2 regions of the Mesorhizobium sp. M1142 genome follow, and region 2 is predicted to be linked to the other one. Evidence: predicted binding sites of a transcription regulator. Region 2 holds the regulator's gene; the other holds the start of a gene.
The links. The regulator HrcA, encoded in region 2, represses chaperone genes, less so after heat shock. The targets are predictions, from matches to a motif close to GTTAGCACTCNCNNNNNGNGAGTGCTAAC.

Region 1 (10,808 bases), on a different contig from region 2:
CCGTCAACTGGCCGCCTTCGGAAACGCCCACCGAGCCGATCAGGTTGAACAGATGCGCCGAAAGCAGGCTGTCGAAACCGCGCTCGCTGGCCTGGCGATAGAGCGTGGTGATCAAGGTGAAGATGACGACCAGAGTGAGGATCGCCCAGACCGTGGAAAAGGCGATGACGCGAAACGCCAGCGAACGCGGCCATGACCGCAGCGACGGCGTGTTCGAGACGGCGGGTTTTGTAGTCAGCGGTTCCGCGTTACGCCTCCGGCTTACGCATGCGGTAGCCCATGCCGCGAACGGTTTCGATCATGTCGATGCCCATCTTCTTGCGAAGCCGTCCGACAAAGACCTCGATCGTGTTGGAATCGCGGTCGAAATCCTGGTCGTAGAGATGCTCGACCAGTTCGGTCCGGGACACCACGTCGCCCATATGGTGCATGAGGTAAGCAAGCAAGCGGAATTCGTGCGAGGTCAGCTTCAGCGGTACGCCGTCGACGTCGGCTTTGGAGGCTTTGGTGTCGAGACGCAGCGGCCCGCAGGTCAGCTCGGACGAGGCATGCCCGGCAGCGCGCCGGATCAGAGCGCGCACCCTGGCCAGAATTTCCTCGATGTGGAAGGGTTTGGTGACGTAGTCGTCGGCGCCGGCGTCGATGCCGGCAACCTTGTCGCTCCAGCGGTCGCGTGCCGTCAGGATCAGCACCGGCATCTTGCGGCCGCCGCGCCGCCAGCGCTCGACCACGCTGATGCCGTCCATCTGCGGCAGGCCGATGTCGAGCACCACGGCATCGTAGGGCTCGGTGTCGCCGAGAAAGTGCCCTTCCTCGCCGTCGAAAGCGCGGTCGACGACATAGCCGGCATCGACCAGCGCGTCGCCGATCTGCCGGTTGAGATCCTTGTCATCTTCGACGACGAGTACGCGCATGCGGAAGGCCTGTTGAAGCTGTTCAGATATAGGCCGATTCCGGCAGACTGGGAAACGGCACGGTTCAGTTCAGCGGAACGACGATCTCTGAGCGACGGGGACGCTGCCCGTCCTTGCCCGGAAGGAGCACGACGATGACGCAGACCGGCTGGCCGCCGCGTGTCGACTGCGAGGCCTTGGCCAAGGTGCCGCCATTCTGCTCCGCCACCTGCTGGCCGATCGCGTAGCAGTCGGACGCGGCGAGGACGACCGGCTGGGGCTGCTCGGGGGTGACAGCGGGGATCGCCATCGCTTGCGACGCAAGCAGGCCGGCGGCTGAGAGCGCCAGTGCCGCGGTCCGGAAGTGGGAGCGAAGGGTTTTCATGGCCAGCGTTCTAACGCGCCGGTGCTGAACGTGATATGAACGGTGAACGCTCGAATGCATGCCCGCCACACCCCTGAAGCGCGAGATTACCGGATTGCCATTTCGCCGCCCATCCCGCGAAATTGCCAAGTTTAACCTAGCCCTCCGATCCTCCGCCGACAACCGGGCATCGTTTGGCGGTGAAAGGCAATCGCTTTAGGTTTGCCCCGACTTCGACAATCGATCCGGCAACCGAAGGCAGATTCAGCCGAACCGACCGGAAATAAAAAAACCCGCTCTGCGACGGGTCATTGGCGCCAATCAGCACCATAGCCAAATTAGTAGCATAGCTGCCGGCACAAAGCAAGAACAAAATTGCCCGATTTTACGGAAAGTGCCCGACGCTCAGCCGTCTTCCTCGATCACGGCGCGGAAGCGCAGCAGCCCGTGATGGGCCGAAAGGTCCTCGTCGTAGCGGGCTTCGGCGAATTCGAGCTTGAGATGGGCGCGACGATGTTCACCAAGCGAGAGCGCCGCATCTCGCAGGCGGGCGCTGACCAGGTCCATGATGTCGGTGGTTTCCTTGCTGGCCTCGGACTTCGACCAGACATGCAGCGTCAGCAACTGCTCGGCGTTGTTCTCCGTCCCCGTTGCCCAGTCGTAGACGCTGGTGCGGCCGAAGGTCATGTGGGGGAACGCAACATTTTCCGGGGCATGGTCGAACAGTCTTGCATCGCCCAGTGCCGCCGACAGGTCGGGATCGCCGTTCACTGCCTCGAATATTGCCCTCTGCAATTCGACGGCCGGCGCGGTCATTGTCTTTGCCCTCGCCCGTCGCGTCGACCTCCCGGCTGCGTAGCTGCGTTGCATGACGGCATCCCGGCAAAAGCGCGAATCAGCGCGTCTCATACGGATTATGAACCTTCATGACCTCGGGAATAAGCCCTGCTCCTGGAATGCGCGACGCCGCAGCCCTCTGCGTCACGGACCCCTTGACCGGCTGAACGGTCGCGACGTCAAGCGGCGAGCGAAGGCGGACCGGAAGCCCTGAGAAAGCGTCTTGTGGACGGATTGCGACGGATCTAGCGAAAATCGGCCGCAGTCAGCACATATATGCTCCTGCGGGTGCGGGCATAGGCATTCCTGGCGACATCGTGGATCGAGTTGGAAGCCGTGTCGAAGGCTGCCAGGTAGGTAGCTTCTGAGGCCGCCGTTCCCGGCTGCATCTTGGAGATGGCATCGGTAGCGACAGAGAAGGAAATCTGGAACATGCCGTCATGGCCGACGAAGCGGATGCGTTTGCTTGCCTCGTCGTAGCTGCGGCTGGGATTGGGAAATGTCAGGCTCATGGTTTCGCCTCCATCGATGCGGATACGGCCTTCTTGACTGCCCGTGACGCCCGCTTCTTCTTTGCGGCGACCGGATTCAGAGCTTCCGCCGCGCGGTCCGCCTCTTCCTTGGCCAGTCGCAATTCCCTCAGCCTTGCCGTTTTGATGCTCCTGGCCTTGGCCTCCGAGAGATATTCGGCAGTTGCTTTGTTCCGTTCCGCCGTCTTCTTCTGGTTTTCCATGAAGCGAGCCTGAGCTTTTTCCATGATGTTCTGATTGCCTTCGGCCATCGGTAAAATCTCCCTTGCAGCGAAAGTCATGACTGTGAACTTCATCGTAAAATAGGTGTTCAAAGACAGAAATTCAATTTCATTAATATTCGGCAGGACCCGAACACCAAGGGATGACCAGGCAAGATAATACGTTCAATATTTTATATGCCCTATGAATATTTTTTGGCACTCCTATCAATCGAGTGCCAAGGCGCCTATAGAGAGGGGGCGGCCGCCTAAGCCGGCCCCAGAAAGAGTCCCCATGAAATTCCGGCCACTCCACGATCGCGTCGTCATTCGGCGCGCCGAAAGCGACACCAAATCCAAGGGCGGCATCATCATCCCCGACAATGCCAAAGAAAAACCGCAGGAAGGCGAAGTGATCGCTGTCGGGCCGGGCGCGCGGGACGAAAGCGGCGCGCTGATCCCGCTCGACGTCGAGGCCGGCGATCTCATTCTGTTCGGCAAATGGTCCGGCACCGAGGTCAAGATAGACGGCGAGGACCTTCTGATCATGAAGGAGGCCGACGTCATGGGCATCATCGAAAAAAGCGAGACGGGCATCATCGACAAGACCGTGGCTGCCAAGAAGGCCGCCTGATTGGAAGGCCGCGCGCCCTCCCGCGCGCGCAAAGGACGCTCCGAGCTTTGATTCAGGCGCTGCAAGCGCCTTGCCACGACAACCGAACTGGAAAAGATCATGTCTGCCAAGGAAATCAGATTCTCCACCGACGCGCGTGACCGCATGCTGCGCGGCGTCGAAATCCTCAACAACGCCGTCAAGGTGACGCTCGGCCCCAAAGGCCGCAACGTCATCATCGACAAGGCCTACGGCGCGCCGCGCATCACCAAGGACGGGGTGGCCGTGGCAAAGGAAATCGAGCTTTCCGACAAGTTCGAAAACATGGGCGCACAGATGGTGCGCGAAGTGGCCTCGAAAACCAACGACCTCGCCGGCGACGGCACCACCACCGCCACGGTGCTTGCCGCTTCCATCCTGCGCGAGGGCGCCAAATTCGTTGCCGCCGGCATGAACCCGATGGACCTCAAGCGCGGCATCGACCTTGCCATCAGCGCCGTCGTAAAGGAAATCCAGGCCCGAGCCAAGAAGGTCAAGTCCTCAGGCGAGATCGCGCAGGTCGGCACCATTGCCGCCAATGGCGACACCAGTGTCGGCGCCATGATCGCCAAGGCGATGGACAAGGTCGGCAATGACGGCGTCATTACCGTCGAGGAGGCCAAGACCGCCGAAACCGAGCTAGACGTCGTCGAAGGCATGCAGTTCGACCGCGGCTATCTCTCGCCCTATTTCGTCACCAATGCCGAGAAGATGCGCGCCGAGCTGGAAGACCCTTACGTCCTCATCCACGAAAAGAAGCTCGGAAATCTGCAGGCCCTGCTGCCCATCCTCGAAGCCGTGGTGCAAAGCGGGAGGCCGCTGTTGATCATCTCCGAGGACGTCGAGGGCGAAGCGCTGGCAACGCTGGTCGTCAACAAGCTGCGCGGCGGCCTCAAGGTAGCGGCCGTCAAGGCGCCTGGCTTCGGTGACCGCCGCAAGGCGATGCTGGAAGACATCGCCGTGCTCACCGCCGGACAGATGATTTCCGAGGATCTCGGCATCAAGCTGGAGAACATTACCATAGACATGCTCGGCCGCGCCAAGCGCGTGCTGATCGAGAAGGACACCACCACGATCATCGACGGCGCCGGCGAGAAGACCACCATCCAGGCGCGCGTCCAGCAGATCAAGGCGCAGATCGAGGAAACCACGTCCGACTATGACAAGGAGAAGCTGCAGGAACGTCTCGCCAAGCTGGCGGGCGGCGTTGCCGTCATCCGCGTCGGCGGCGCCACCGAATCCGAGGTCAAGGAAAAGAAGGACCGCATCGACGATGCGCTGAACGCCACGCGCGCGGCCGTTGAAGAAGGCATCGTTCCGGGCGGCGGTGTCGCGTTGCTGCGCGCCAAGGCTGTGCTGAACGGGATGACCGGAGCCAATGCCGATGTGACGGCGGGCATTTCGATCGTGTCGAGAGCGCTCGAAGCGCCGATCCGGCAGATCGCCGAGAATTCCGGCGTCGAAGGTTCGATCGTCGTCGGCAAGCTCGCCGACGGCAAGGATCACAATCAGGGCTTCGATGCCCAGAACGAGGTCTATGTCGACATGATCAAGGCCGGCATCGTCGACCCGGCGAAGGTGGTACGGACGGCGCTGCAGGACGCGGGCTCCATTGCGGCGCTTCTGATCACGGCGGAAGCCATGATCACCGACGTTCCGGCGAAGGAAGCCGCTGCTTCGCCCGGCGGCATGGGCTATTGACCAGCCACTGCCGGAAACAAGCCTGAAAGACAGCCGCCGGGTATCCCCGGCGCGCACCATCGGCAAGGAGATCGATCAATGATCGCATTCGTCCCGAAGCCAAATGCAGCGGCGAAAATCGAAGTGGCCGAGGAAAGCCGCTTCGATCGCATTCGCAGGCTTGCCGACAAGCACAGGAAAGCCAACGCCGGTATGATAGGCCGCGACCCGAAAAAGATCGCGGACAAGCGTCCCATGTGACGCTGCCGATCCTCAGCACCCACGCAAGCGCGGAACCTTCATCGCCCTTGTAGGCAGCACCAAAATGGACGAATAGTCTTGAAAGGCGCGCCGCCGTGAAATTGCCGGCATGCGGTTTCTCAGTTGGCGGCGTCCCCGCAGCCGGATCCTGGAATGGCCAGTCCTTTGGAACCACGCAAGAGAAGAGGTCCGATCGCCGCAAGGCTGCTGGCGGTGGATGCGTGGATCGATTCCTCTGCCTACGAAATCGGCTTCAGGGCGCGCCAGTTCTGGGAGGCGGCCACCATCTTCTCGCGGCGTTTCCGCGTCGGCGGCTGGCGCCGCGGCCTGATCGAACTGTTGAGTGAAGGCTTTACGCTCGGTGCCGGCGGCATCGTCGTCCTTTTGGCGCTGGCTTTGCCGGCCTTCCAGATAACCGCCGGCGACTGGCGCACGCAAGGCGACTTCGCCGTCACCTTCCTAGACCGCTACGGCAACGAGATCGGCCAGCGGGGCATCATCCAGCGCGATTCGGTGCCGGTCGACGAGATGCCCGACCATGTCATCAAGGCGGTGCTGGCCACCGAGGACCGCCGTTTCTTCGACCATTACGGCATCGATGTGCTCGGCCTGTCGCGCGCCATCTTCGAGAACGTACGGGCAAATTCCGTCGTCCAGGGCGGCTCGAGCATCACCCAGCAGCTGGCCAAGAACCTGTTCCTGACCAACGAACGGACCTTCGAGCGCAAGATCAAGGAAGCCTTCCTGTCGCTGTGGCTCGAAGCCAATCTGTCGAAGAAGGAAATCCTGCAGCTTTACCTCGACCGCGCCTACATGGGCGGCGGCACTTTCGGCATCGAGGCAGCAGCCGATTTCTATTTCGGCAAGAGCGTCAAGGACCTGAACCTTGCCGAGGCGGCGATGCTGGCCGGCCTGTTCAAGGCGCCGACCAAATACGCGCCGCACATAAACCTGCCCGCCGCCCGTGCGCGGGCCAATGTGGTACTGTCCAATCTGGTCGATTCCGGCTTCATGACCGAAGGCCAGGTGCTGCAGGCAAGATTACACCCGGCCGAAATCGTCGACCGCGGCGAGCAGAAGAGCCCCGATTATTACCTCGACTGGGCCTTCGACGAGGTCAAGAAGATCGCCGCCAAAGGCGGCCCGCACTCGCTTGTCGCCCACACCACTTTCGACGCCAACATCCAGAAGGCGGCCGAAGAATCGATGGAGTTCCACCTCCGCCAGTTCGGCAAGGAATACAACGTCACCGAGGGCGCCATCGTCGTCATCGAGACCAACGGCGCCGTCCGGGCGATCGTCGGCGGCCGCGACTACGGCGCCAGCCAGTTCAACCGCGCCACCAAGGCACTTCGCCAGACCGGCTCCTCGTTCAAGCCCTATGTCTATGCGACGGCGATGGAGCATGGCTTCACGCCGGATTCGGTGGTGTCCGGCGGACCCATCTCCTGGGGCAGCTGGTCGCCCCACAATTACAATGGCGGGTCGGCCGGCAAGGTGACGCTGATCACGGCGATGGCCAAATCGATCAACACCGTGCCGGTGCGGCTGGCCAAGGATTATCTCGGCATCAAGCCGATCAAGGCGATGGCCGAAGCCATGGGCGTCGAGTCGCCGCTGGAATCGCACAAGACCATGGTGCTCGGTACATCGGGCATGACTGTGATGGACCAGGCGACGGGCTACAGCGTGTTCGCCCAGAACGGCTTTGCCGGAACCCGGCACGGCATAAGCCAACTCTTCAACCGTACCGGCGAGGTGGTCTACGACTTCGCCAAGGACGCGCCGCCGCCGCACCGGGTGCTGTCGGAGCAGGCGCTCAAATACATGAACACCATGCTGGCGGCGGTGCCGGTGATCGGCACGGCCCGGCGCGCGGCCCTTCCAAACATCGTTGTCGCCGGCAAGACCGGCACGACGCAGTCCTACCGCGATGCCTGGTTCGTCGGCTTTACCGGCAACTACACAGCCGCCGTCTGGCTCGGTAACGACGACTTCACCGCGACCAACAAGATGACCGGCGGCACGCTGCCGGCAATGGTGTGGCAGCGGCTGATGCTCTATGCGCACCAGAATATAGACCTGAAACCGATCCCCGGTATCGATCACCCCTTCGTCGATGCCGAAATTGCCGCCAAGGCCGAGGAAGCGGAAAAGAAGAACGCCGAACAGGCAGCAGCCGACGCCGACGCCGAGCGTCCGCCGGTGCTGTCCAGCCGGACCACCCGGACCCTGAAAGAACTGACCAGGCTTTTCCAGGCGGCACCCGTGCTCGACGCGCCCGCTGCACCGGAGACCCTGTCGGCGCTGTGACGGCCAATTCCGCGGGGCCGCTTGCCATAAGCCCCTGCGCCGAGATATCCCGGGCCGCAATCTTTCTGTCCCCGGCCTTCGGTTCTCTCGGCTCCTCATGCTCAAGAACGCCTTCCTGACGCTGCTTTCGCTTGCCATCGCCATCGGTGGCGGTGGCGCCAGCGTCTGGTACGCGCTGAAGCTGCAGGATGGCGTCGGCGCCATCAGGATCGGCCAATGGACCGCCTTCCCGGATATCGGCACGCCGACGGCGGATCCCTATTCCAAGGCCCGCGTGGCTCGCGAAGGCGTGCTGGCGCTTGGACAGGCGGAAGGACTGTCCTTCATAGCCGAACGCGATTCCGGCGGCGAACAGCTCAAGCGGCAATGCGCCTACAAGATTGCGGGCGGTTTTCCCACCGCCCGGTTCTGGACGCTTTATGCCGCCGACCAGTCGCTTGGGGTGGTCGAGACCGGCACGCCGAGGCCGGCTGCGCTGCAGTCCTATCAAGTGCTGCGCCAGGCCGACAATTCGGTGGTCATTTCCGTCGGCAGCCGCCCTGCGCCCGGCAACTGGCTGCTGACCAGCGGCGCCGGCAAGATGTATTTGGTGCTCACGTTCTACGACACACCGATCGCCAGCAGCACCGGTCTGTCGGACGTCACGCTACCACAAATCCAGAAGGTCGGCTGCAATGCGTAGCCTGCTGCATGCCGTGCTGCTCGGCCTGCTCGGCGCCGGCATCGTGCACATCGTCGTGCTGCTGCTCGTCCCCGAGTTCTCCGAACGCGACGCCTGGTCGCGATTGGCCATGGCCTCGGATCTCTACAAGATGACCAGGCTCGACGCGGAAGCCGGCGGCGCGCCGGTGGTGAAATCGGTCGATCCGCTGTTTTATGCGGCGGCTTGCCGCTTCGACCTTGCCGAGGGGATGGTGCGGGTCAAGGCGCCGGGCAAGGTGCCATTCTGGTCGATATCGGTCTATGACCGCGGCGGCCACAACATCTACTCGTTCAACGACCACAGCGCGACCGCAGGCGTGCTCGACACCGTTGTGCTGACGCCGGCCCAGATGATCGAGGTCCGCAAGGATCTTCCCGAGGAACTGCAAGGGGCCATCTTCGTCGAGGCGCCGATAGAGGAAGGCGTGTTCGTCATCCGTTCGTTCGTGCCCGACGACAGCTGGAAGCCGATTGTCTCGCGCTTTCTCGAACAGAGTTCCTGCGAACTGCAGGATTTTTAGGCCGGTTCCGATGCTCAGTGGTGCGGTACCGGCAATGTTCCCGACGGTCCCGGCTTGTCGGGGCCGGTCGGCCGCGTTTCGGCCGTCAGCGGCCGCTGCTCGTAGCGCACCCCGGGAAATATGATCACTGCCGCCGGCGAGGCTTGTTGTGCTCGATTGGTTGCCGCCGTTCGCGGCACGAAAGACAGTACCATGCCCATGGTTCGCGTATTCCTCTCGGTTGCCCCGGAGCACAACGCAACGCCTCCATAGTCGATTAAGAAGGCAGTAGGTTAACGGAGCGCTAACGGATCGCCGCTAAATTGATCTTTGTTCTTGGGAAACGCGAAACCGGTACAGCCCGGCAGAGCGCCCTCCAGATCGTGTCGAGTGTCAGGCGTATCCTTCGTGTCAGCTTCGGATTTCGGGCAAATCGCAGCAGGAGCTGAATCGGGAAAGGCCGAAAGGCTGTTTCGCGCCGCGGTATCGGCATTCTGTTCGCTCACCCGCCCTTCGCGCCGGGAGATCGCGCAGCTCGAAGACCTGACGCTGCCGCTTTTCGAGAATGTCTCGGTCGAATCGCGCCGCTACGTCGCAGCGGCCCTTTCCGAATGCGAATATGCACCCGCCGCGCTGGTGCGGCGGCTTTGCCAGGAGCGGGTCGACATCGCCGCTCCGCTACTCATCCGCTCGCGTGCCCTCAGCGACATCGACCTGATCGCGCTGATCGGGCGTCACGGCCTGCCGCATGCCCGTGCCATTGCCCGCCGCAAGGATCTCAACCAAACCATCGCCGATCTCATCAAAGTGCTTGAAAGGCCGACGCTGGTGCGGTCGCAGCAGCAGCCGGAAGCAACTGCCATTGCCCCGTCCGAAAACGCGGAAATGGTCGCGAGCGACGCAAACAGACAAGAGGCGGCCGACGCCGCCGAAACCGTACGCCGCCGGTTGCGATCCATGATGCGCTCCGAGCGCGGCACCGCCATCAGACCGTTCGTCGAGCCACAAACCTACGTCAAGCTGCGCGAAACCGCGCTGACCGGCAATGCGGCATTCTTTCAGACAGCGCTCGCCGATGCGCTCGAAGTCGATTTTTCAACGGCGCGGACGCTCACCGCGAGCCAAAATTACACACCGCTACTTTTCGCCTTGCGCGCGCTCGACCTCAGCGAAGACAAGGCGTTCCTGATCACGGCTGCCATCTATCCGACCGAGTTTCCGCACCCGCAGGCGATCCGCATCTTCCTCGACCGCTACCGCCTGCTGCACCGCGACGCTGCGTTGGACAGGCTCCGCGGCTGGAAGGCCGACACCGTGTCGAAAATCGTTCGCAAGCCCGGGCGCGTCGCGGCAAATGCCGACCTGCGCAAGCCGAACAGCGCCGATGTAACCGCCACCCCAAAGGCGCTTCGCATCTGAAGGCTTGCCGTTACGACGCCTTGACCGAGATAAGCTCCTCGACGGGAACGACGCCCGCCTCGATCTCGATCACCCAGATATCCGGATCGAATTTCTTCTCGCGCTCCAGCTGCGCGTCGAAAATGGCGGCATCGTCGCCTTCGCCAAGCAGACTGAAAAAACGGTCGTCCGGCCTGGCCGAATCGTAGCTCGTCTGCGGCGCCGGCCCGAACAGCGCCATCTCTCCTAGCCGGCCACGCGCCAACACGAAAACTGCGCCGGCTTCCGTGGCGCCGCGCTTGACCACGGCGGCAAAGCCGCCGGCGCTAAAAACCCGGCGCAACAGGGCCGACACCCACAGATCGGTGGTTACCCGCATGGCGGGACCCTGTACGATTTCGGGTTTGTGGTGTCGAGATTCTCACTTATTCGCGAGCAACGGTTGGCCATCAAAGCAAGTCCCGGAATGCGACGATTT
Region 2 (10,808 bases):
AATCTGGGGGTGAGCCGGCGCGGATAGCGCAATCCCAGCCGGAACTCTATTCTTGCCCGAAGCCGAGCCATACGATCTTGTGGACGTATGGTTGGCAGGGGGAATGCGTGAGCGAAGTTCTTGACGCCCTCGTTATTGGCGCCGGTCCGGCGGGTCTCGGCGTCAGCTACTTCTTGAAACGGCAGGGCCGCAACCACCGTGTACTCGATCGAGGCCGGATTGGCGAAACGTGGCGAACGCAGCGATGGAACTCGTTTCGACTGAACTCGCCGACCGTCCGCTCCATCTTACCCGGTGATTCCTACGACGGCCCCGAGCCCTGGGGCGCGATAACCCACCACGAGTTCGTCGCATACCTCGAAGGCTATGCCGAGCGGCACCGGTTGCCGGTAAGCACTCAAACTCCGGTGCAAGAGCTGACCAGAGACGACGGGATCTTTCGCATCACCACGACGGACAGGGCATTTCTGGCGCGCACTGTGGTGATCGCCACCGGCGACCAGAATCGGCAGGTCCGGCCAGCAGGGTCGGCGGATTTGCCAACCGCAATTCGCCAAGTCGATTCCTCGGCTTATCGCAACCCGGCCGAGTTCGAGAGTGGCGCGGTGCTGGTGGTCGGCAGCGGCCAGTCGGGCGGCCAGATCGCCGAGGATCTGGCGTCGGCAGGACGTGTGGTCTTTTTGGCGACCAGCCGCAACGGCCGTTGGGTGCGGCGCTACCGCGGGGGCAACATACTCAAATGGCTGACGCTGTCCGGGTTTCTCGACGTTCCACGCAAGGAACTCGTCCTCCCCTCCGGCAAGCTGCAGGCCCGCGCGCTGGTCGGCGCGACCCACACGATCAGCCTGCAATCGCTGAGCGCGCAGGGCGTGGTGCTGCTCGGCCGCTTCAGGGGTGTGGAGAACGGCAACCTCGTCTTCGGCGACGAGCTCGACGACCATATGCGATTTGCCGACGAAGTCTCCGCGAATGCCAAGCGCCTGGTTGACGAGTACATCGAGCGCGCCGGCCTCGATGCGCCACTGGCCGAGGACGATCCGGCCGAGACGATTGAACCGCGCTTGCCCGATCCTCCGATCCGCTCCCTCGACTGGACGGCGAGCGGCATCAGATCGGTGATCTGGTGCACGGGCTTCACCGGCGATTTCTCGTGGGTTCGGCTTCCCGGCGCGCTCGATGCAGCCGGCCAGCCCGTCCACGAGGATGGCGTCGGCGCTGTTCCAGGTCTCTTTTTCGCCGGCCTCGATTTCGGATCGACGCGGAAGTCGGGCACCATACCGGCCATTCCAGAGGAGACGGCGGCCGTCGTGGAGCGACTTGTCCAAGCGCGAGCCGACTTGCCACGGAACGGCGTCTAAACCAGCCGTCGAACGCGGGTTCTTGAACTGCAAGAACATGACAGCTCTGGCGCGATCAAGACGACGTACGCTGCCTAGCGGACCGAGCCGGCGCAGTCGTTCGGAATGGTCGACCTGGAGACGCCAAAGGAGGCGCGTCAAGGCGCACGATCGGTCAGCGCGCTCGCGCCTTCCTCCGCGGCGCAATGTGCGCAGCAGTAGATGATGTCATCCTGTTCGACGCCATGTCCGATGATCCGGCATCCGCAATGCGGACACGTCGGAGCAAGTTTCTGGACCGCGCATTCGAAGCTGTCGAATGTGTAGGTCTCGTCGGCCATCGTCACGTTGAAAGCCTTATCGTAGTCATTCCCGCATTGATCGCATCTGGCCATAGTTCTTTTCCTTCTTTCACTGGCTCCAAGCTCGACCAACCTGTCGCGCGGCGATAGGTTCCCGCCAGGATCAGGGGGCCGTCCTAAGGCGGAGACGACCGCGAGCCTGTGCCACGACGCTGTTCGATCGCACGGATCACCTCGTCGATACCCCGCGGCTCGATGTCGAGTTCCTTCAGGCCAGGCACGTCGATTGCTGCCACATTGTCCTGACGCATGAGATCGACCTGGTTGCGCGTTATGGGGGCAGCCGGGAGGAGTTCCGCGACGCCAGCCAAGGCGTTCCATACCGCAAACGGCACCGGCATCAGCTGGACGTGCGTCCCGAGCTGTCGGGCGATCTCCCGAAGCAGTTCCTTATAGGTATAGATGCGCGGGCCAGCGAATTCGAATATGGATGAACCCTTGTGGGTTCGCCCGTCGATCAGCCGGCTCACTGCTTCTGCGACGTCCGCCACATGGACCGGCTGAAGCCGTGTGCCACCATCGCCGAACAGCGGATAGACCGGCAGGAGGCGTATCAGCCTCACAATGGTCGTCAGGAAAGTGTCGTCAGGTCCTGTCATGACGGCGGGACGCACAATGAAAGCGCCGGGAAATGCGCTTTCCACGGCACCTTCTCCGCGCCCACGCGCCCTTATGTAATTCGAATCCGATTGAGGATCGGAGCCGATCCCTGAAATCTGGACGAACTGGTCGATCGCGCGGTCGCGCGACGCGGCAGCGAGATCGGCCGCGGCTTTCACATGCACGCGTTCAAAGGTCTGGACGCCCTGCTCGACGTAAAGACTGACAGCATTCACGACCGCCTGCGATCCGGCAATGGCCGACCCGATCGAGGACGCATCCGTTATATCCGCGTCGACTGCTTCGGGCATCCTCGTAATCGAGGAAAAGACCAGGGCCACGCGAGCCGGATGGCGAGATGCGACGCGCACCGTGAAACCTCTTTCCAGGAGTCGCTTCACGATCCTGCGCCCGAGAAAGCCAGTTCCGCCGAACACGGTGACGATCCGTTCCGGGTTGAGATCGTCGGGATCCATTTGCCTCGCCATCCCTTTGTCCTCGCATAGCTGCCACGAGGACTGCCCTGGCCGGCACTTGAACCAGCCCGTCGAACATCAGGACGATTGAGGAACAACGCAGGAACGCTTTTGTTCCAGTCAGCGCTGGGCGGATGCTTGACAGATCGGCAAACCATGATCTGAACCGCAGGCGCAGCAAAACGGCCCCACTTCGAGAATGGCCTAGTTTCGCCCGTAAAACACATTCTCGACATGCACCGGCCAACGCCACGGCAGCACCGCCACCATGTCGAAGCGCACCGATAATTTTCCGTAGTCGGATTGGCGCGACAGCCAGAAATCGGCGGCGCCTTCGATGCGGTGCTCCGATTCGCGACCGACGGCTTCCATTGCCTCCATCAGCGTGCGGCGCGCCTTGACCTCGACGATCAGCACCAGATCGCCACGCCGCGCGATCAGGTCGATCTCGCCGAACCTGGTGCGGTGGCGGCGGGCAAGAATTCGGTAGCCTTTCAGCATCAGCGCCGCCGCCGCCAGCCATTCGCCGTGATGGCCGCGCCGGTAGGCCTTTTGCCGGCTGGCGCTTGGCCGTTCAGCCATCGCCGTCTCCGCCGGCCCCGTCTCTTCCAGCATTCTTGAGGTCGAGCAGCCGACGATAGAGCGTCTGCTTCTGGCCACCCGTCATCTTGGCGGCTTCCGCCGCTGCCTTGGAGGCCGGCATTTCGGCGGCGAGCGAAAGCAGCAGCCGGTCGATGTCTTCTGGCTCATCAGCGACCGCATCGGCCGGGCCGACGCAGATGACGATTTCACCCTTGGGCGTATCGGCTCCCGCATAATGGCCGGCGAGCGATTGCAGGGTGCCGGTCCGCATCTCCTCGAAAGTCTTGGTCAGCTCGCGGCCGATCGCCGCCTTGCGGGCACCGCCCAGCACCTCGACCATGGCACTGAGCGTCTCGGCCAGCCGGCGCGGCGATTCGAAGAAGATCAACGTTGCCGGCACCGCCTTCAGCGCTTCCAGCCGCGTCAGCCGCTGCCCGGTCTTCACCGGCAGGAAGCCGGCAAACAGAAACGCGTCCGAGGGCAGGCCGGATGCCGTCAAAGCGGCAAGTGCTGCTGACGGGCCGGGGATCGGCACGACACGAATGCCGCGTTCCAGCGCCTCACCGACCAGCCGGTAGCCGGGGTCGGAGATGAGCGGCGTGCCGGCATCCGAGATCAGCGCTACGCTTTGGCCGGCCAGCAGCGCCGCGATCAGCTTCGGTCCGGCCTCGCCGGCATTGTGCTCGTGGTAGGCGGTGGTGCGGCGGCGGATGCCGTAGCGGTCGAGCAGCACGCGGCTGACACGTGTGTCCTCGCAAGCGACGATATCGGCGGCGGCGAGCGTTTCCAGCGCGCGCAGCGTGATGTCGGCGAGATTGCCGATAGGCGTCGCCACCAGGTAGAGCGCCGGCTCGAGCGGCCGGGCGGCGATTTCGGTCTGCCCGACCACATAACTGCGTTTGGCCGATTCGCCGGTCACCTGCACAACTCCGTTCGACCCTGTTTGGCACGGCTCACGCTTGGTTGCAAAAGCCTGGGTTGCAAAGGCCCGGGTTCCAAAAGGGATGCCGACGTGAACCAGCCGCCATGCCTTCGCCATAGTAGGGAACGAAACCGTTGCCGGCGAATTTTACACCTGATCTCGGGAGGAGCAGGATGAACAGCCTGACCATACAGGACGTTTTCGAACCCTACTATGCCGGCCGCAAACGCTTCGCCGCGCCATGCGACAAGAGCCTGCCTGCCGAAGCCGCAGATGGCAGAGCCAAGAAGCCGCTTGCACGCCAGCGATCGACAGAGAGCAAGCAAGCAAACGAAACCGACCGCACGATGGAGCACTGACCGGACGATGCCCAATCGCTTCGACATTTTCATCACCCGCCTCGAAACAAAAAGCGCCCGCGATGGCGCAGCGTCACATTCCGCAGACGACCAGCACCATGCCTCACGCGACAAAAGCGAGATCAAGCCGGCCCGTTCCGGAGAGACCAGCGAAAAAGATCGCGCCAAACACCGCCACAAGCACGAGGCTTGACCCCGCAAACCTTAGCGATCGGTCGAGACAGTTCTCGAAGCGCGGTTGCGAATGCTCCGCCATGTATCCTTCACCCAGATACTTCGAGACGCGGGGCTCCAGCAGGTCCACCAGAGCCGGGTCCATGAATGCATAGTCGTCGGGAATATCGAGGCAGATTACTCGAGCCTTTTTCAGGCTTGTCTTGAATTTCTGCTGCAGTTTGGCGCGGTGCGTTTTTTCCATCACGAAGATGATGTCGGCCCAGGCGACGAGTTCATGCGTCATTAGTGCCGGCCGAAGCGACCTCGATGTCCCGCCGCTTGGAAAACACCTGCTCCGCCGTCGGGCTGCGCAAGCGATTCTGGCTGCAGGTGAAGAGAACGTTCTTCAACGTGCTATCTGGCCAAATCCGCCACGACCGCATCGAGCACGATCATGCCGGCCGGCGTGGCGCGCAGGCGGGCATTGCCGATCGATGCCACCAGGCCTTCGTCCTGCAGCACCGACAGCCGTGCCGTCGACAGGCCGCGCCCTGAAAATGCCTCGTAGCGGGAAAGGTCGATGCCTTCCGCCAGCCTCAGCCCCATCAGCAGGAACTCGTCGGCCTCTTCCGAGCGCGTCAGGATTTCGCCGCCGGTAACGCCATGGCCCTTGGCCTCGACCAGATTGGCCCAGGTCTCCGGCATTTTCTCGGCGATCGTCACCACGCGGCGGCCATTTTCGACGAACCGGCCATGCGCGCCGGGACCGACGCCGACATATTCGCCATAACGCCAGTAGGTGAGATTGTGCCGGCTTTCGGCGCCGGGCCTGGCGTGGTTGGAAATCTCGTAGGCCGGCAGTCCGTGCGCGGCGGTGATCTCCTGTGTCAACGCGTAGAGATCGGCGGCAAGCTCATTGTCTGGAATGATGAATTTCCTTGCCGCATGCAGTGCATGGAACGGCGTGCCTTCCTCGATGGTCAGCTGATAGAGCGACAGATGGTCTGCGGCGTGGCCGATCGCCTGCTCGAGCTCCGCCTGCCACGCTTCCGGCGTCTGACCAGGTCGCGCGTAGATCAGGTCGAACGACAGCCGTGGGAATATCTCGCGCGCCAGGCTGATCGCATGCAGAGCCTCATCGACATTGTGCAAACGGCCGAGGAAGCGCAGATCCTTGTCGTTCAGCGCCTGCACGCCAAGCGACACCCGGTTGACGCCGGCCGCGCGATAGCCGCGAAAGCGCTCGGCCTCGACCGAGGAGGGATTGGCCTCCAGCGTCACCTCGATGCCACCGGGCACCGTCCAGTTCTTCGCCACTGCATCCAGCACCGCCGCCACGGTCTGCGGCTTCATCAGCGATGGCGTGCCGCCGCCAAGAAAGATACTGGTCACCTCGCGCGGCCCGGTGCGGCCGCGCATCGTCGCCAGCTCGGTCTCGAAGGCGCGGGCAAAACGCTCCTGGTCGACCGGCTGGTGGCGGACATGGCTGTTGAAGTCGCAATAGGGGCATTTGGCCGCGCAGAATGGCCAGTGGACGTAGACGCCGAAACCGGGGCTGCGGTCGAGCAGCATGGTCATGCGCCGGCCAATCGGGCTTGGGCGAATTTCTGGAAGGCACGGGCACGGTGCGACAATGCGGTTGGCTGGCCGGGCTTCCAGCCATGCTTTTCCTCCGCGCTCATCTCGCCGAAGGTCTTTTCGAACCCATCGGGCAAGAACACCGGATCGTAGCCGAAGCCGAGCTCGCCGCGCGGCGGCCATACCAGCGTGCCCTCGACCTCACCGCGAAAATATTCCGCCTGGCCATCAGGGAAGGCAAGGCAGATGACCGCGACAAAGCGGCCCTTGCGCTGGGCAGGCGTGATCGCGCCAACTTCTTGCAAGGCCACTTCCGTGCGCTGCATGGCCATGCCGAAGTCGCGGGAGCCGTCCGGCGTCTCGGCCCAGTTGGCGGTGTAGACGCCGGGTGCGCCGTCGAGCGCATCGACACACAGGCCGGAATCGTCCGACAGCGCCGGCAATCCAGTTGCCTTGGCGGCGGCCAAGGCCTTTATGAAGGCGTTCTGCTCGAAAGTGGTGCCAGTCTCGTCCGGCTCCGGCAAGCCGTATTCCTTTGCGGACTTCGCTTCTATGCCGAATGGCGCCATCAGATCGGTGAATTCGCGCAATTTGCCGGCATTGTGGCTTGCGACGACGATCTTATGCCCATCAAGCGAATGAATAGTTGGTGAATGAACAGGCGGCGAATGCATCAGATGCCCCAAATTCTTGGCTCGGCGAATTCGATCGAATTGCCCGAGGGGTCGCGAATATAGATCGAGCGACCGCCCTGAGGCCATTCGAACTCACTTTCGATGGCGATTTTCTTCGCCTCAAGATGCGCTTTCCAGCGTGGGATTTCATCCGCGCTTGCGGCGAAGCAAAGATGGCCCTCGCCGACCGTGCCATGCGGCGGCACGGGCAGCTTGGCGTCGGCCCGCGGCGGCACTTTGGTCGCCTCGGCATTGAAGATAAGCAGCACGCCGTCGCCGCAGCGGAAGAAGAGATGCCTGCCATCGACCTTACCGAGCAGATCGAGCCCGAGGACGCCCGAATAGAACCGTTCCGCGGCAGCAAGGTCCGTCACGTAGAGTGCTGATTCCAGGATTGCGGAAGGAGTCACAGGATCGCCAATCTCTCCAATATTGACCGCAGCTAAGCCACCGCCATCTGCTGCAAGCTGACCAGGCGCTGAATGCCTTTCTTGGCGAGCTCCATCAGCGCCGCGAACTGCTCTTCCGAGAACGGCTCGCCCTCGGCTGTGCCCTGGATCTCGACGATGCCGCCCTTGCCGGTCATGACGAAATTGGCGTCGGTGCCGGCCGAGGAATCCTCGATATAGTCGAGATCGATGACCGGCTGGCCATCATGGATGCCGCAGGAGATCGCCGCGACGTGATCCTTAAGCACCTTGCCCAGGCTCGCCATCTGGCGGGCTTCCATCCAGCGCAGGCAGTCGTAGAGCGCCACCCAGCCGCCGGTGATCGAAGCGGTGCGCGTGCCGCCGTCGGCCTGGATCACGTCGCAGTCGACGGTGATCTGCTGCTCACCGAGCGCCTGCAGATCGACCACGGCGCGCAGGGAGCGGCCGATCAGCCGCTGGATCTCCAGCGTGCGGCCGCCTTGTTTGCCGGCCGAAGCCTCGCGGCGCATGCGCTCGCCGGTCGAACGCGGCAGCATGCCGTATTCCGCCGTCACCCAGCCCTTGCCGGAGTTGCGCATCCAGCCCGGCACCTTTTCCTCCAGGCTGGCCGTACACAGCACATGCGTGTCGCCGAACTTCACCAGGCACGAGCCTTCCGCATGCTTGGAGACGCCGCGCTCGAAGGAGATGGGGCGCATTTCGTCGAATTGGCGTTTGGAAGGGCGCATTCAGGCTTCTTTCTTTCTTCGGAATCTTGGCCGGGGAATCTTGGCCGGCTTGTAGCCGCACGGGGCGTGAGGCGCAAAGGAAAATGGACCGGTTGCGCCGACGCCGCGGAAGTCTATATCTTCGGACCGGAGGTTTCTGGCTCGAATGACCAAGGTAGTCGATCCCGGTTCGCAGTCGCCATTGCTCTCGTCGCCGGCACTTCAACCGCCCGCGCTTCAATCGCTCGATATGCGTTCGCGCGACATCTTCCGGCGCATCGTCGATTCCTATTTGAAGGATGGCGAGCCGGTCGGTTCGCGCAGCCTGTCGCGCATCCTGCCGTCATCGCTGTCGCCGGCCACCATCCGCAACGTGATGAGCGACCTCGAGCATCTCGGCCTGATCTACGCGCCGCACATCTCGGCTGGCCGGCTGCCGACCCAGGCCGGCTTGCGCTTCTTCGTCGATGCATTCATGGAACTCGGCGACCTCTCCGACGAGGAGCGCCGCACCATCGAGGCGCAGGTGCGCGCCTCCGGCTCGGGCGCGACGCTGGAGCATATGCTGACCGAGGCCAGCCAGATGCTGTCCGGCATGTCGCGCGGCGCCGGCCTCGTGCTCGCCGCCAAAAATGAGGCGGCGCTGAAGCACATCGAATTCATCCAGCTCGAGCCGACCAAGGCGCTGGCCGTGCTGGTCTCGCAGAACGGCGACGTCGAAAATCGCGTCATCGATCTGCCCGCCGGCATCACCGTCTCGCAATTGCACGAAGCCTCCAACTTCCTCAACGCCCATATCCGCGGCCGCACCCTGGCCGAGGCCCGGGTCGAGATCGCCCGCATCAAGGAAGAGACCAGGGCAGCCCTCGACACGCTGTCGCAGGATCTGGTCGAGAAGGGCCTGGCGGTCTGGGCAGGCGCCGAAAGCGGGGTGCCTGGGCGGCTTATCGTGCGCGGCCGCGCCAATCTCCTGGAAAACGTCACCGCCCAGGCCGACATAGAATTGCTGCGGCATCTGTTCGAGGATCTGGAGACGCAGGATGGACTGATCCAGCTCCTCGACCTCGCCGAGGAAGGCCCGGGGGTGCGCATATTCATCGGTTCGGAAAACAAGCTGTTTTCGCTGTCGGGCTCCTCGCTGGTGGTGGCACCCTATCGCGACAAGGACGCGCGCGTCGTCGGTGCGCTCGGCGTCATCGGGCCGACGCGGCTGAATTATGCGCGCATAGTACCGATGGTCGACTATACCGCGCAGCTGATTTCGCGCATGCTGCGCTAGGAGCCGCCGCGGCCTGCCGCAAGGAGAAAAAGAATGGCGCTGGAATCGTTCAAGGCCCAGATCAGCCTGCTGCTCGAGGAAATGGTCAATCAGCCTGAGGATCACCACGAGGTGCAAGAGCAGTTGCGTGAGAAGCTGCAAGAGATGCGGGCCATGGGCCTGCCGCTGCCGGCCGATCTGGTCGCGCTGGAAAAGCGACTCGACGACGACTTCTACGCCTCTGGCAACTGAACGGGGTTCGGCTTCAAATCCTCGTGTGCTGGACCACCGCTTGGAACGACCAATGCCTGATCCCGTTTGCCCTCTTCGAGGCAAACCTCGGAGGACGTTAATGATCCGATCTGGCGGCTTTGCGGCCGTTGCCGCTGCCCTCCTTGTCGCGACACCGGCAGCCGCCCAGCAGGCGGATCAAAAGGTGCTCAAAGGCGAAGCCGCTTTTGGCGATTGGCACGCCGACAGGCCTGGCGTCCGCCGCCTGATCGGGCCGCAAGACATGCCGGCAGCCGACCCCGCTCAATCCGCTTCGAACGGCGGCGGCGTGGCGGAACGGCCCGAAAGCGCCGAGCCAGAATTGCCGCCGGGCTTTTCGGCCGAAATGATCGCCTCCGGACTCTATAATCCGCGCGTCGTTCGCATCGCTCCGAACGGCGACCTGTTCATCGCAAACGGCCATGCCGACCAAATACGCGTCTACCGTCTGGCCGAGGGCCGCGCCAAACCCATCGAGAAAGCGATTTTCGCCCAAGGCCTCAACTATCCATACGGCATCGCCTTCTATCCGCCAGGCGGCAAGCCGCAATGGGTCTATGTCGCAAACAGCGACAGCATCGTCCGCTTCCCCTATCGCGACGGTGACCTGAAGGCGTCCGGTAAACCAGAAACCATTGTCGCCAAAATCCCGTCGGGCGGTCACTCGACCCGCGACATCGCCTTCTCGCTTGACGGCAAGACGCTTTTTTTATCGGTTGGCTCGGACTCGAATGTCGCCGAGGACATGGACAAGCAGCCGGATGGCGGCCTCGACGCCTGGGCGAAATCAAAGCCGCTCGGGGCGGCCTGGGGCCCCGAGGACGGCCGTGCCGATGTGCTCGCCTTTGACCCGGACGGGAAAAATCCCCGAACTGTCGCCACCGGCCTGCGCAACTGTACGGGCATGACGGTGCAGCCCGCCAGCGGCGCGTTGTGGTGCGTCGTCAACGAGCGCGACGAGCTCGGCGACAATGTGCCGTTCGAGTTTGCAACTGAAGTCAAGGACGGTGCGTTCTATGGTTGGCCTTGGTACTACATCGGCAACCACGAGGATCCGCGCCATCAGGGCGAGCGGCCAGACCTCGCCGGCAAGGCC

Region 1: the regulator HrcA is predicted to act here: its motif matches at 3,040-3,068, upstream of NKH42_RS26250 (co-chaperone GroES).

What each region holds. Positions count from the first base shown of each region.
Region 1 covers NZ_JAMYMK010000021.1:37,190-47,997, reverse strand. Annotated here, with positions in the region: gene NKH42_RS26280 (ATP-binding protein) at 1-238, opposite strand, end outside; gene NKH42_RS26275 (response regulator transcription factor) at 249-914, opposite strand; gene NKH42_RS26270 (hypothetical protein) at 979-1,278, opposite strand; gene NKH42_RS26265 (DUF3168 domain-containing protein) at 1,663-2,073, opposite strand; gene NKH42_RS26260 (DUF1488 family protein) at 2,340-2,606, opposite strand; gene NKH42_RS26255 (hypothetical protein) at 2,603-2,875, opposite strand; gene NKH42_RS26250 (co-chaperone GroES) at 3,120-3,458, shown strand; gene groL (chaperonin GroEL) at 3,558-5,177, shown strand; gene NKH42_RS26240 (hypothetical protein) at 5,256-5,417, shown strand; gene NKH42_RS26235 (transglycosylase domain-containing protein) at 5,571-7,730, shown strand; gene NKH42_RS26230 (DUF1214 domain-containing protein) at 7,828-8,412, shown strand; gene NKH42_RS26225 (DUF1254 domain-containing protein) at 8,405-8,953, shown strand; gene NKH42_RS26220 (hypothetical protein) at 8,968-9,153, opposite strand; gene NKH42_RS26215 (hypothetical protein) at 9,341-10,351, shown strand; gene NKH42_RS26210 (DUF1491 family protein) at 10,362-10,709, opposite strand.
Region 2 covers NZ_JAMYMK010000005.1:42,263-53,070, reverse strand. Annotated here, with positions in the region: gene NKH42_RS10415 (undecaprenyl-diphosphate phosphatase) at 1-13, shown strand, start outside; gene NKH42_RS10410 (flavin-containing monooxygenase) at 108-1,358, shown strand; gene NKH42_RS10405 (metallothionein) at 1,496-1,732, opposite strand; gene NKH42_RS10400 (complex I NDUFA9 subunit family protein) at 1,816-2,787, opposite strand; gene NKH42_RS10395 (YraN family protein) at 2,980-3,357, opposite strand; gene rsmI (16S rRNA (cytidine(1402)-2'-O)-methyltransferase) at 3,350-4,276, opposite strand; gene NKH42_RS10385 (hypothetical protein) at 4,453-4,638, shown strand; partial or broken gene NKH42_RS10380 (low molecular weight protein tyrosine phosphatase family protein) at 4,904-5,204, opposite strand; gene hemW (radical SAM family heme chaperone HemW) at 5,209-6,372, opposite strand; gene rdgB (RdgB/HAM1 family non-canonical purine NTP pyrophosphatase) at 6,369-7,016, opposite strand; gene NKH42_RS10365 (VOC family protein) at 7,046-7,456, opposite strand; gene rph (ribonuclease PH) at 7,489-8,205, opposite strand; gene hrcA (heat-inducible transcriptional repressor HrcA) at 8,351-9,463, shown strand; gene NKH42_RS10350 (hypothetical protein) at 9,497-9,694, shown strand; gene NKH42_RS10345 (PQQ-dependent sugar dehydrogenase) at 9,795-10,808, shown strand, end outside.